Regions from separate parts of the Micromonospora sp. NPDC048930 genome, predicted to be linked through region 2. Evidence: predicted binding sites of a transcription regulator. Region 2 holds the regulator's gene; each other region holds the start of a gene.

The links. Region 2 encodes HrcA, which represses chaperone genes, less so after heat shock. Its sites were predicted from a motif close to GGTTNGCACNCTCNNNNNGAGNGTGCNAACC; they were not measured.
Region 1: a site for HrcA is predicted at 2,195-2,225, ahead of groL (chaperonin GroEL). Genes of this name have one in related genera too.
Region 3: a site for HrcA is predicted at 1,373-1,403, ahead of groES (co-chaperone GroES). Genes of this name have one in related genera too.

Annotation. Positions count from the first base shown of each region.
Region 1 is NZ_JBICUB010000005.1:256,462-259,715, reverse strand. Features, by position in the region: gene ACGFI9_RS15880 (GNAT family N-acetyltransferase) at 1-1, shown strand, start outside; gene ACGFI9_RS15875 (hypothetical protein) at 67-306, shown strand; gene groL (chaperonin GroEL) at 376-1,998, opposite strand; gene ACGFI9_RS15865 (hypothetical protein) at 2,273-3,254, opposite strand, start outside.
Region 2 is NZ_JBICUB010000020.1:32,856-36,109, forward strand. Features, by position in the region: gene ACGFI9_RS32980 (16S rRNA (uracil(1498)-N(3))-methyltransferase) at 1-150, opposite strand, end outside; gene dnaJ (molecular chaperone DnaJ) at 152-1,294, opposite strand; gene hrcA (heat-inducible transcriptional repressor HrcA) at 1,370-2,392, opposite strand; gene ACGFI9_RS32995 (DUF4870 domain-containing protein) at 2,621-3,254, shown strand, end outside.
Region 3 is NZ_JBICUB010000012.1:87,565-90,818, reverse strand. Features, by position in the region: gene ACGFI9_RS27230 (methyltransferase domain-containing protein) at 1-166, opposite strand, end outside; gene ACGFI9_RS27225 (DUF397 domain-containing protein) at 211-399, opposite strand; gene ACGFI9_RS27220 (Scr1 family TA system antitoxin-like transcriptional regulator) at 390-1,190, opposite strand; gene groES (co-chaperone GroES) at 1,538-1,852, shown strand; gene groL (chaperonin GroEL) at 1,923-3,254, shown strand, end outside.

The DNA of each region.
Region 1 (3,254 bases), on a different contig from region 2:
ACGTACCGTCGTTTCGCCTCCCCGGCCATCGACCGCGCCCTACCGTCGGGCGTAGAGGAGGCAGCCATGACCATGGAAGACGAACGGACCGACCAGCCGGCGAGCTGGCCACCGGCCGACGAACTCCCCGGCCACCTGCCGTTCGACCGGCTGGACTACGGCGACGCCGAACAACTCGCGGAGATGACCGGCGGCGACGAACCGGCCACCGAGGAGCCGCTGCAACCGGTGGACGAGCCGATCCGCGTCCCGCCGCCGTACGACCGGACGCACAAGCGACGCAACCAGCGACGGCTGCCGACGTAGAGACAGAAGAAAAGGGGGCGGACCGCTGACGCGGCCCGCCCCCTTTCGGCGTGCTGGGTGGAGCTGGACTCAGAAGTCCATGTCCCCGCCACCCGGGCCAGCCGGGGCGGCCGGGGTCTTCTCCGGCTTGTCCGCCACGACGGCCTCGGTGGTGAGGAACAGCGCGGCGATCGACGACGCGTTCTGCAGCGCGGAACGGGTCACCTTGGCCGGGTCGATGATGCCCGACGCGAGCAGGTCGACGTACTCGCCGGTCGCGGCGTTGAGGCCGTGACCCGGGTCGAGGTTGCGGACGTGCTCGACGACGACGCCACCCTCCAGGCCGGCGTTGACGGCGATCTGCCGCAGCGGGGCGTCCAGCGCGATCTTGACGATCTGGGCGCCGGTCGCCTCGTCACCGTTCAGGTCCAGCTTGTCGAAGGCGGTCTTGCCGGCCTGCACCAGCGCGACACCACCACCCGGGACGATGCCCTCCTCGACGGCGGCCTTCGCGTTGCGGACGGCGTCCTCGATGCGGTGCTTGCGCTCCTTCAGCTCGACCTCGGTGGCCGCGCCGACCTTGATCACCGCAACACCGCCGGCCAGCTTGGCCAGGCGCTCCTGCAGCTTCTCGCGGTCGTAGTCGGAGTCGCTCTTCTCGATCTCGGCCCGGATCTGGTTGACCCGGCCCTGGATCTGCTCGGCGTCGCCGGCACCGTCGACGATGGTGGTCTCGTCCTTGGTCACCACGACCTTGCGGGCCCGGCCCAGCATGTCGAGGCCGACGGCGTCCAGCTTGAGGCCGACCTCCTCGCTGATGACCTGGCCACCGGTGAGGATGGCGATGTCGGCCAGCATGGCCTTGCGGCGGTCACCGAAGCCCGGCGCCTTGACGGCGACCGACTTGAAGGTGCCGCGGACCTTGTTGACCACCAGGGTCGCCAGGGCCTCGCCCTCGATGTCCTCGGCGATGATCAGCAGCGGCTTGCCCGACTGCATGACCTTCTCCAGGATCGGGAGCAGGTCCTTCACCGAGGAGATCTTGCTGTTGACGATCAGGAGGTACGGGTCGTCGAAGACGGCCTCCATACGCTCCGGGTCGGTCATGAAGTAGGCGGAGATGTAGCCCTTGTCGAAGCGCATACCCTCGGTGAGCTCGAGCTCCAGGCCGAAGGTGTTGCTCTCCTCGACGGTGATGACGCCTTCCTTGCCGACCTTGTCCATCGCCTCGGCGATGATCTCGCCGACGCTGGTGTCACCAGCCGAGATGGAGGCGGTGGAGGCGATCTGCTCCTTGGTCTCCACGTCCTTGGCGAGCTTGAGCAGCTCCTCCGAGACGCTGGACACGGCGGCCTCGATGCCCCGCTTCAGGGCCATCGGGTTGGCACCGGCGGCCACGTTGCGCAGGCCCTCGCGAACCAGGGCCTGGGCCAGGACGGTCGCCGTCGTCGTGCCGTCACCGGCCACGTCGTCGGTCTTCTTCGCGACCTCCTTGACCAGCTCGGCGCCGATCTTCTCGTACGGGTCCTCGAGCTCGATCTCCTTGGCGATGCTCACACCATCGTTGGTGATGGTGGGGGCGCCCCACTTCTTCTCGAGCACGACGTTGCGGCCCTTGGGGCCGAGCGTCACCTTCACGGCGTCGGCGAGCTGGTTCATGCCCCGCTCGAGGCCGCGGCGCGCCTCTTCGTCGAACGCGATCATCTTGGCCATACGGCGTTGTCCTCCTGGACACTCACGGGCCACCCGGGGATCCCCCGGATGGGCCGTCTGGTGTACGCACCTTGGGGACGTCGCCACCTGGCGACGACGACGTCTCCTCGGTCGGGCCGGACAGCCCGCGACGACCGGCCCGTGCCGTTCCGGCGCCATCGAGACGCCGGCGCGGCCGTGGCCCTACCGCCCCGACCATTGGCACTCACCGCATGCGAGTGCCAATGACCTGTTTAGCACTCTCCCTAGCCGAGTGCAAGCACGATGGCCTCGCTCAGCCGAGTTCCGCAACCAGTCGGGCGGTGTTCACCGGACCGTCCTGGGCCCGCTGCTCGGCGTACGTCACCAGCAGCCCGACGAGCTGGGCCAGGTAGGACGGGGTGACGAGCACGGCGCTCAGCACGGCCACCAGGACCGCCCCCACCGCGGTGCCCGGGGCGGCCATCGGATGCACCCCGAACGTGAGCTGGCTGACCGCCTCCAGCACGCCGTTGACGACGGCGGCGGCGACGAGCACGGCCACGACCAGCGCGACCCGGCCCAGCACCATCCCCAACCGCCGGTGCAGCATCCCGAACGAGCGGCCGATCGGGTCCTGCCGCTCGAAGAGGTAGACCGGGCCGAACAGGGCGATCGCGAAGATCACGTAGATCCCCGGGAGGACGCACGCGCAGAAGCCGACCATGATCAGCAGCGAGGCGACCACGGTCCAGCCCCACAGGCCGAGGGCCCGGCGCCACCCGTACCGGAAGGCGGCCCCGACACCGGCCGGCTCGCCGGCCGCCTGCCGGGTGATCACCCAGGTGCCGGCGGCCCAGCCCGCGGCCTGGAGCGGGCCGAAGAGCAGGACGGCGAGCAGCACCGCGCCGTAGAAGAGGAAGATGTCCCCGAAGTACCCGTCCGGCAGCACCGGGGCGCCCTGGGGCCCGGTGACGGGCTCGCCCGCCGGGGCGAGGCCGACGGAGAGGATCCCGATCACCGCCGCCGGCACCGCCTGGGTGAGCAGCATGATCGGCAGCAACTGGCGCCAGCCCCGGCGTAGCGCACCGGTGCACCGGGCGAACCAGCCGCCGATCCCCGCGTACGGGGGCGTGACCAGCGGGTCGTTCGGGTCGGCGCCGGGGTGCCAGCCGTAGGGCTGGCCGGGCAGTGGCAGCTGGCCGGGGTACGCCCCGCCCGGCACCGGACCGGCCCCGGCCGGCCACGCCCAGCCGTGCGGCTGGGCCGCCGGATCGCCCGGGTACGCCGCGCCCGGC
Region 2 (3,254 bases):
GGCGGCCGTGCCGCCCCGGCCGTCGGCCAGCAGCAGCTCCTCACCGACGCGCAGCCGCTGCACGGTGGCCGCGTGGTGCCCCTCCGGGCCGTCCAGCGTCAGCGTGTCGCCGGTCGGCAGCGCGTCGACCAGGAACAGCGGCGCGGACACCTCAGGCGTGCCCGTTGAAGGCGTCGCGCATCCGGGAGAAGAAGCCGCCCTGCTTGGTCAGCTCGGCGACCTCCTCGCCCCGGGTCTTGGCGAACTCGCGCAGCATCCGCTCCTGGTCGGCGTCGAGCTTGGTCGGGGTACGCACGTCCAGGTGGACGTAGAGGTCACCCCTGCCGGTGCCGCGCAGGTGCGGTACGCCCCGGGCGCGCAGCCGCAGCGTGCTGCCGGGCTGGGTGCCGGGCTTGACGTCGACCGTCTCCTCGCTGTCCAGCGTCTTGATGGTCAGCCGGGTGCCGAGCGCGGCGGCGGTCATCGGCACGGTGACCCGGCAGTGCAGGTCGTCGCCCTTGCGGGAGTAGACGTCGTGCGGCCGCTCGTGGATCTCCACGTAGAGGTCGCCGGCGGTGCCGCCGCCCGGCCCGACCTCGCCCTGCTGGGCCAGCCGGATCCGCATGCCGTCCTCGACGCCGGCCGGGATCTTGACGGTGAGCGAGCGGCGGGTACGCACCCGGCCGTCGCCGGCGCAGGTCGGGCAGGGGTGCGGGATGGTGGTGCCGTAGCCCTGGCAGACCGTGCACGGCCGGGCGGAGACCACCTGGCCGAGGAAGGTCCGCTGCACCGACTGCACCTCGCCCCGCCCGCCGCACGCCTCACAGGTGGCCAGGTGGGTGCCGGCCGCGGTGCCCGCGCCGGAGCAGGTGGTGCAGAGCACCGCCGTGTCCACGGCGATCGGCGCCTCGACGCCGAACGCGGTCTCGTTGAGGTCCAGCTCCAGCCGCAGGATCGCGTCGGCGCCCGGCCGGGTACGCGGGCGCGGCCCGCGCGAGCCACCGGCCGCGCCGCCGAAGAACGCGTCCATGATGTCCTGGAAGCCGACGAACGGGCCGGCCCCGCCCGGACCGCCCGGCCCGGCGCCCCCGCCGCCCGGGGCGAGCGGGTCGCCGCCCAGGTCGACGATCTGCCGTTTCCGGTCGTCCGAGAGGACCTCGTACGCGGCGTTGATGTCCTTGAACTTCTCCTGTGCCTCCGGGTCCGGATTCACGTCCGGGTGGAACTGCCGCGCCAGCTTGCGGTAGGCGCGCTTGATCTCGTCGTCGGAGGCGTCCCGGCTCACGCCGAGAATGCCGTAGTAGTCCCTGGCCACTGCGTTCGGTGTCCTCGTGTTTCGTCTCGCGTTGCGCCGGTCGTCGGCCGCAGGCCGGCCGTCGGCCCTGACTGGTCAGTTCTGGGCCAGCAGTTCGCCCACGTAGCGTGCCACGGCCCTCACCGTGGCGATGGTGCCGGGGTAGTCCATCCGGGTCGGCCCGAGCACCCCGAGCCCGCCGACGATGGTGCTGCCCGGGCCGTACCCGGTGCTCACCACCGAGGCGGCGCGCAGGTTGTCGATCTCGTTCTCGTCGCCGATCAGCACCCGGGTGGTGCTCGGCTCGGCCTCGCCGATCAGTTTGAGCAGCACGACCTCCTCCTCGAGCGCCTCGAGGATCGGGCGCAGCGAGCCCTGGAAGTCGAGCAGGCCGCCCCGGGTGAGGTTGGCCGTGCCGGCCAGCGCGATACGTTCCTCGTGCCGCTCGACCAGCGTCTCCAGCAGCACGCTGGAGAGCGTGGCCATGGCTGGGCGCAGCTCTGGGGACGCCTCGTCGACCAGCGCCTGGACCAGGGGCGGGGTATCCGACAGCCGGGTGCCGACCAGCTTCTCGTTGACCAGGCGGCGCAGGTCGGTGACGTCGTCCGCGGGGATCGGCCCGGGCATCTCCACCAGCCGCTGCTCGACCCGGCCGGTGTCGGCGATCATCACGACCATCAGCCGGGTGGTGGAGATCGGCACCAACTCCAGGTGGCGCACCTTGGAGCGGGCCAGGCTCGGGTACTGCACAACGGCGACCTGGCGGGTGAGCTGGGCCAGCAGCCGGACCGTCCGGTGCACCACGTCGTCCAGGTCGACCGCGCCGACCAGGAAGCGCTCGATGGCTCGGCGCTCGGCGGGGCTGAGCGGCTTGACCCGGGAGAGCCGGTCGACGAAGAGCCGGTAGCCGCGGTCGGTGGGCACCCGGCCGGCGCTGGTGTGCGGCTGCCGGATGTAGCCCTCCTCCTCCAGCACCGCCATGTCGTTGCGCACGGTCGCCGGGGAGACGCCCAACTGGTGGCGCTCGACGAGGGCCTTGCTGCCCACCGGCTCCTGCGTGGCGACGTAGTCCTCGACGATCGCGCGCAGCACGGCGAGCTTGCGGTCGTCGAGACCCATCTCCCCCACCTCCCTGACGCACCTCGACCCACCGGCACCCGCTGGCTGCCGGGCGTCTGGCACTCGACTGTAGCGAGTGCCAGTCTACGTCGGCGTGCCCGCCGACGCGATGATCAGCGACGGACCCCCGGTGCGGCCCCGCGCACACTCCGCCAGAGCCGTTCAGCCGGACATCGCGGGCGGTGTCGCTCTGGTGCGCCCTTGCGAACGGGACCTACCGTGACGTCCATGACTGAACCTCCTCGCCCTCCCGGAGCGGGGGACCCCGGCGCCCAGCCGCCGGAGGCGACCCCGCCGTCGGCCCCGCACGGCTCGTCGTCGGCGGACGAGCCCCCCACCGCACCACTGTCCGGGGATCCGGGCGGGGGCGGCTATCCCCCGCCCGGTGGCTATCCGCCGCCCTCCGGCGGCCAGCCGCCGTCAGGCGGCTACCCGCCCCCTGGTGGCTACCCCCCGCCGGGCGGCTACCCCCCGCCGGGCGGCTATCCCCCGCCGGGTGTCGGGTACCCGACCGGCGGCTCGTACGGCCCGCCCGCCGGCTACGCCAACAACGACGACAAGACGTGGGCACTGGTGGCCCACTTCGGCGGCGCGGCCGGCATGTTCATCGGCGGCGGCGTGCTGGGCTGGGTGGCCCCGCTCATCGCGCTGCTCGCCCGCGGCAACCAGTCGCCGACCGTCCGCGCGCACGCGATCGCCGCGCTGAACTTCCAGCTCATCTGGTCGATCATCGCGCTGGTCGGCTGGATCCTGGCCTGCATCCTGATCGGCATCGTGATCGGCTTCGGCGCGATGATCGTCGGGATCGTCTTCGGCATCCTCGCCGGGGTGAAGGCCAACGAGGGGCAGCTCTACCGCTACC
Region 3 (3,254 bases), on a different contig from region 2:
GCAGCTCGGCCTGGGTCAGCGCGGCGGCGGCCAGCCCGGCCGGGACCCCGCCGGAGCGGAGCGCGGCCGCCGCGGCCAGCGGATCCCCGCCGGCCACCCGCGCCGCCGCCGCGAGCGCGGCCGACCCCTCGGGCGTACGCAGGGCGGCGAGCTGGTCCAGATCCACCCGCCCATTCTCCCGGCCCGGACCGGATTACCAGGAGGGTGGTGTCACCGGGCAGGGGCGGCGGTGACGAAGGCGCGCCAGCTCGCCGGGGTGAAGGTGAGCACCGGCCCGGCCGGGTCCTTGCTGTCCCGGACGGCGACCACGCCGGGCAGGTTGTCGGCGACCTCCACGCAGGCGCCGCCGTTGGCGTTGCTGCGGGTGGCCTTGCGCCAGGCGGCGCGGGTCAGGTCCATGTCTTCACCACTTCCTCGATGAGTCGGGCCGACTGCCGGCGCGGCAGCGCCTCACCGGCCACAGTCTCCCAGCGCCGTTCGAGGGCGGCAATGTCGTTCGGGCCGTCCACGGTCTGCCCCCGGAGCTGGTTGTCGAGGTGGGCCAGCTCGGCGCCGCTGGCGAGCCTGGCCAGGATGAAGGGGCCATGAAGCCCGATGTGCCAGGGGGTGTCGGCCGGCACGACCCGGACCTGCACGTTGGGCTCGGTGCCGACGGCCAGCAGGTGCTGGAGCTGCTCACGCATGACGGCCCGGTCGCCGACCTGCCGCCGTAGCGTGTGTTCCTCCAGCACGGCAACGAGGTGCGGGCGCGGGTCGGCAGCCAGCACGGCCTGCCGGGCCAGCCGGGCCACCACCCGCGCCTCGACCTCCTCGGCCGTCAGCTCGCCGACCGTGCCGAGCATCGCTCGCGCGTACCCCTCGGTCTGGAGCAGGCCGGGGATCACTGTCGGGTCGTACCAGCGCAGCGCCACCGCCTCCCGCTCATTCTCCTCCCAGGGGCGGAACCAGTCCGGCGCGGCGTGGAAGCGGATCAGCTCCAGCATCGTGCCGAAGAGGCCGCCGGTGTCCAGCACCCGGTCTACCCGGGCCAGGTAGTCCGGCGGGACCGGCCGCTCGCCGGTCTCGACCGCGCTCACCTGGGACGAGGAGTAGTTGATGAGCTTGCCCAACTGCTCCTGGCTGAGTCCGCGCGCCTGCCGGGTCCGGCGGAGCTGCTCGCGCAGGAAGGTCAGCGTCGGTATCCGGGACACCCGGTCTCCTCTCCTCGGCCCGTACGGCGGCCACCGGAGAGTAGGGAGCTGATCACGCGCTGGCGAGGCTTCGGCGGCGTGTTGCGGTGACGAGTGGCGGAACTGTGGCGGATCCGGGGGCGACACGAGGGGTGGCGCGTTGGCACTCTCCTTGACGGAGTGCTAGCCGAGGAATAACCTGCGATTAGCACTCTCACCCTGAGGGTGCCAACGCCCGGGCCCTGGTGTCCGGGGGTTGAACGCCAGGCGGACCGGCACCCGCGACGACGGCCCCGCCCGGTGGCATGTGGCAGATTGACGCCGGTCGGCGCGCCGACCGGCAACGACACCAAGTACCCCAGGAGGGTATGCCCGTGACTACCGCGACCAAGGTTGCGATCAAGCCGCTCGAGGACCGCATCGTGGTCCAGGCGAACGAGGCCGAGACCACCACCGCCTCGGGCATCGTGATCCCCGACACCGCCAAGGAGAAGCCGCAGGAGGGCACCGTCCTCGCTGTCGGCCCGGGCCGGATCGACGACAAGGGCAACCGCGTGCCGATCGACGTCAAGGTCGGCGACACCGTCCTCTACTCGAAGTACGGCGGCACCGAGGTCAAGTACGCCGGCGAGGAGTACCTGGTGCTCTCCGCCCGCGACGTCCTCGCGGTCATCGAGAAGTAAGCAACCGATCAGTGTCGTTGCCCCGGTCCGGCTCGCCGGGCCGGGGCAACGTCGCTTCGAAGGGATACAGATGGCGAAGATCCTGAGCTTCTCGGACGACGCCCGGCACCTGCTGGAGCACGGTGTCAACGCCCTCGCGGACGCGGTCAAGGTCACTCTCGGCCCGCGCGGGCGCAACGTCGTCCTGGACAAGAAGTTTGGTGCGCCCACGATCACCAACGACGGCGTGACGATCGCCAAGGAGATCGAGCTCACCAACCCCTACGAGAACCTCGGCGCGCAGCTGGTCAAGGAGGTGGCGACCAAGACCAACGACGTCGCCGGCGACGGGACCACCACCGCGACCGTGCTGGCCCAGGCCATGGTCCGCGAGGGCCTGCGCAACGTGGCCGCCGGGGCCAACCCGACCGGCCTCAAGCGGGGCATCGACGCGGCGGCCGGCAAGGTCTCCGAGGCGCTGCTCGGCCGGGCCGTCGAGGTGGCCGACAAGGAGTCGATCGCGCACGTCGCGACGATCTCCGCGCAGGACGCCACCATCGGCGAGCTGATCGCCGAGGCGATGGAGAAGGTCGGCCGCGACGGTGTCATCACCGTCGAGGAGGGCTCCGCCCTCACCACCGAGCTGGAGGTGACCGAGGGTCTCCAGTTCGACAAGGGCTTCATCTCGCCGAACTTCGTCACCGACGTGGAGGCGCAGGAGTCGGTCCTGGAGGACCCGTACATCCTGATCACCACGCAGAAGATCTCGGCGATCGAGGAGCTGCTGCCGCTGTTGGAGAAGGTCCTCCAGAACAACAAGCCGCTGCTGATCGTCGCCGAGGACGTCGAGGGCCAGGCCCTGTCCACGCTGGTGGTCAACGCGATCCGCAAGACCATCAAGGTCTGCGCCGTGAAGGCCCCGGGCTTCGGCGACCGCCGCAAGGCGATGCTCCAGGACATGGCGATCCTCACCGGCGCCGAGCTGGTCGCGCCCGAGCTGGGCTACAAGCTCGACCAGGTCGGCCTGGAGGTGCTCGGCACCGCCCGTCGCGTGGTGGTCGACAAGGAGAACACCACGGTTGTCGACGGCGGCGGCCAGTCCGCCGAGGTCGCCGACCGGGTCGCCCAGATCCGCAAGGAGATCGAGGCCTCGGACTCCGAGTGGGACCGGGAGAAGCTGGCCGAGCGGCTGGCGAAGCTCTCCGGTGGCATCGCGGTGATCAAGGCCGGCGCGGCCACCGAGGTCGAGATGAAGGAGCGCAAGCACCGCATCGAGGACGCCATCGCGGCGACCAAGGCCGCGGTCGAGGAGGGTACGGTCCCGGGCGGCGGCGCCGCCCTGGCCCAGATCCTGCCGGTGCTCGACGACGACCTGGGCCTCACCGGTGACGAGAAGGTGGGCGTCTCGATCGTGCGCAAGGCG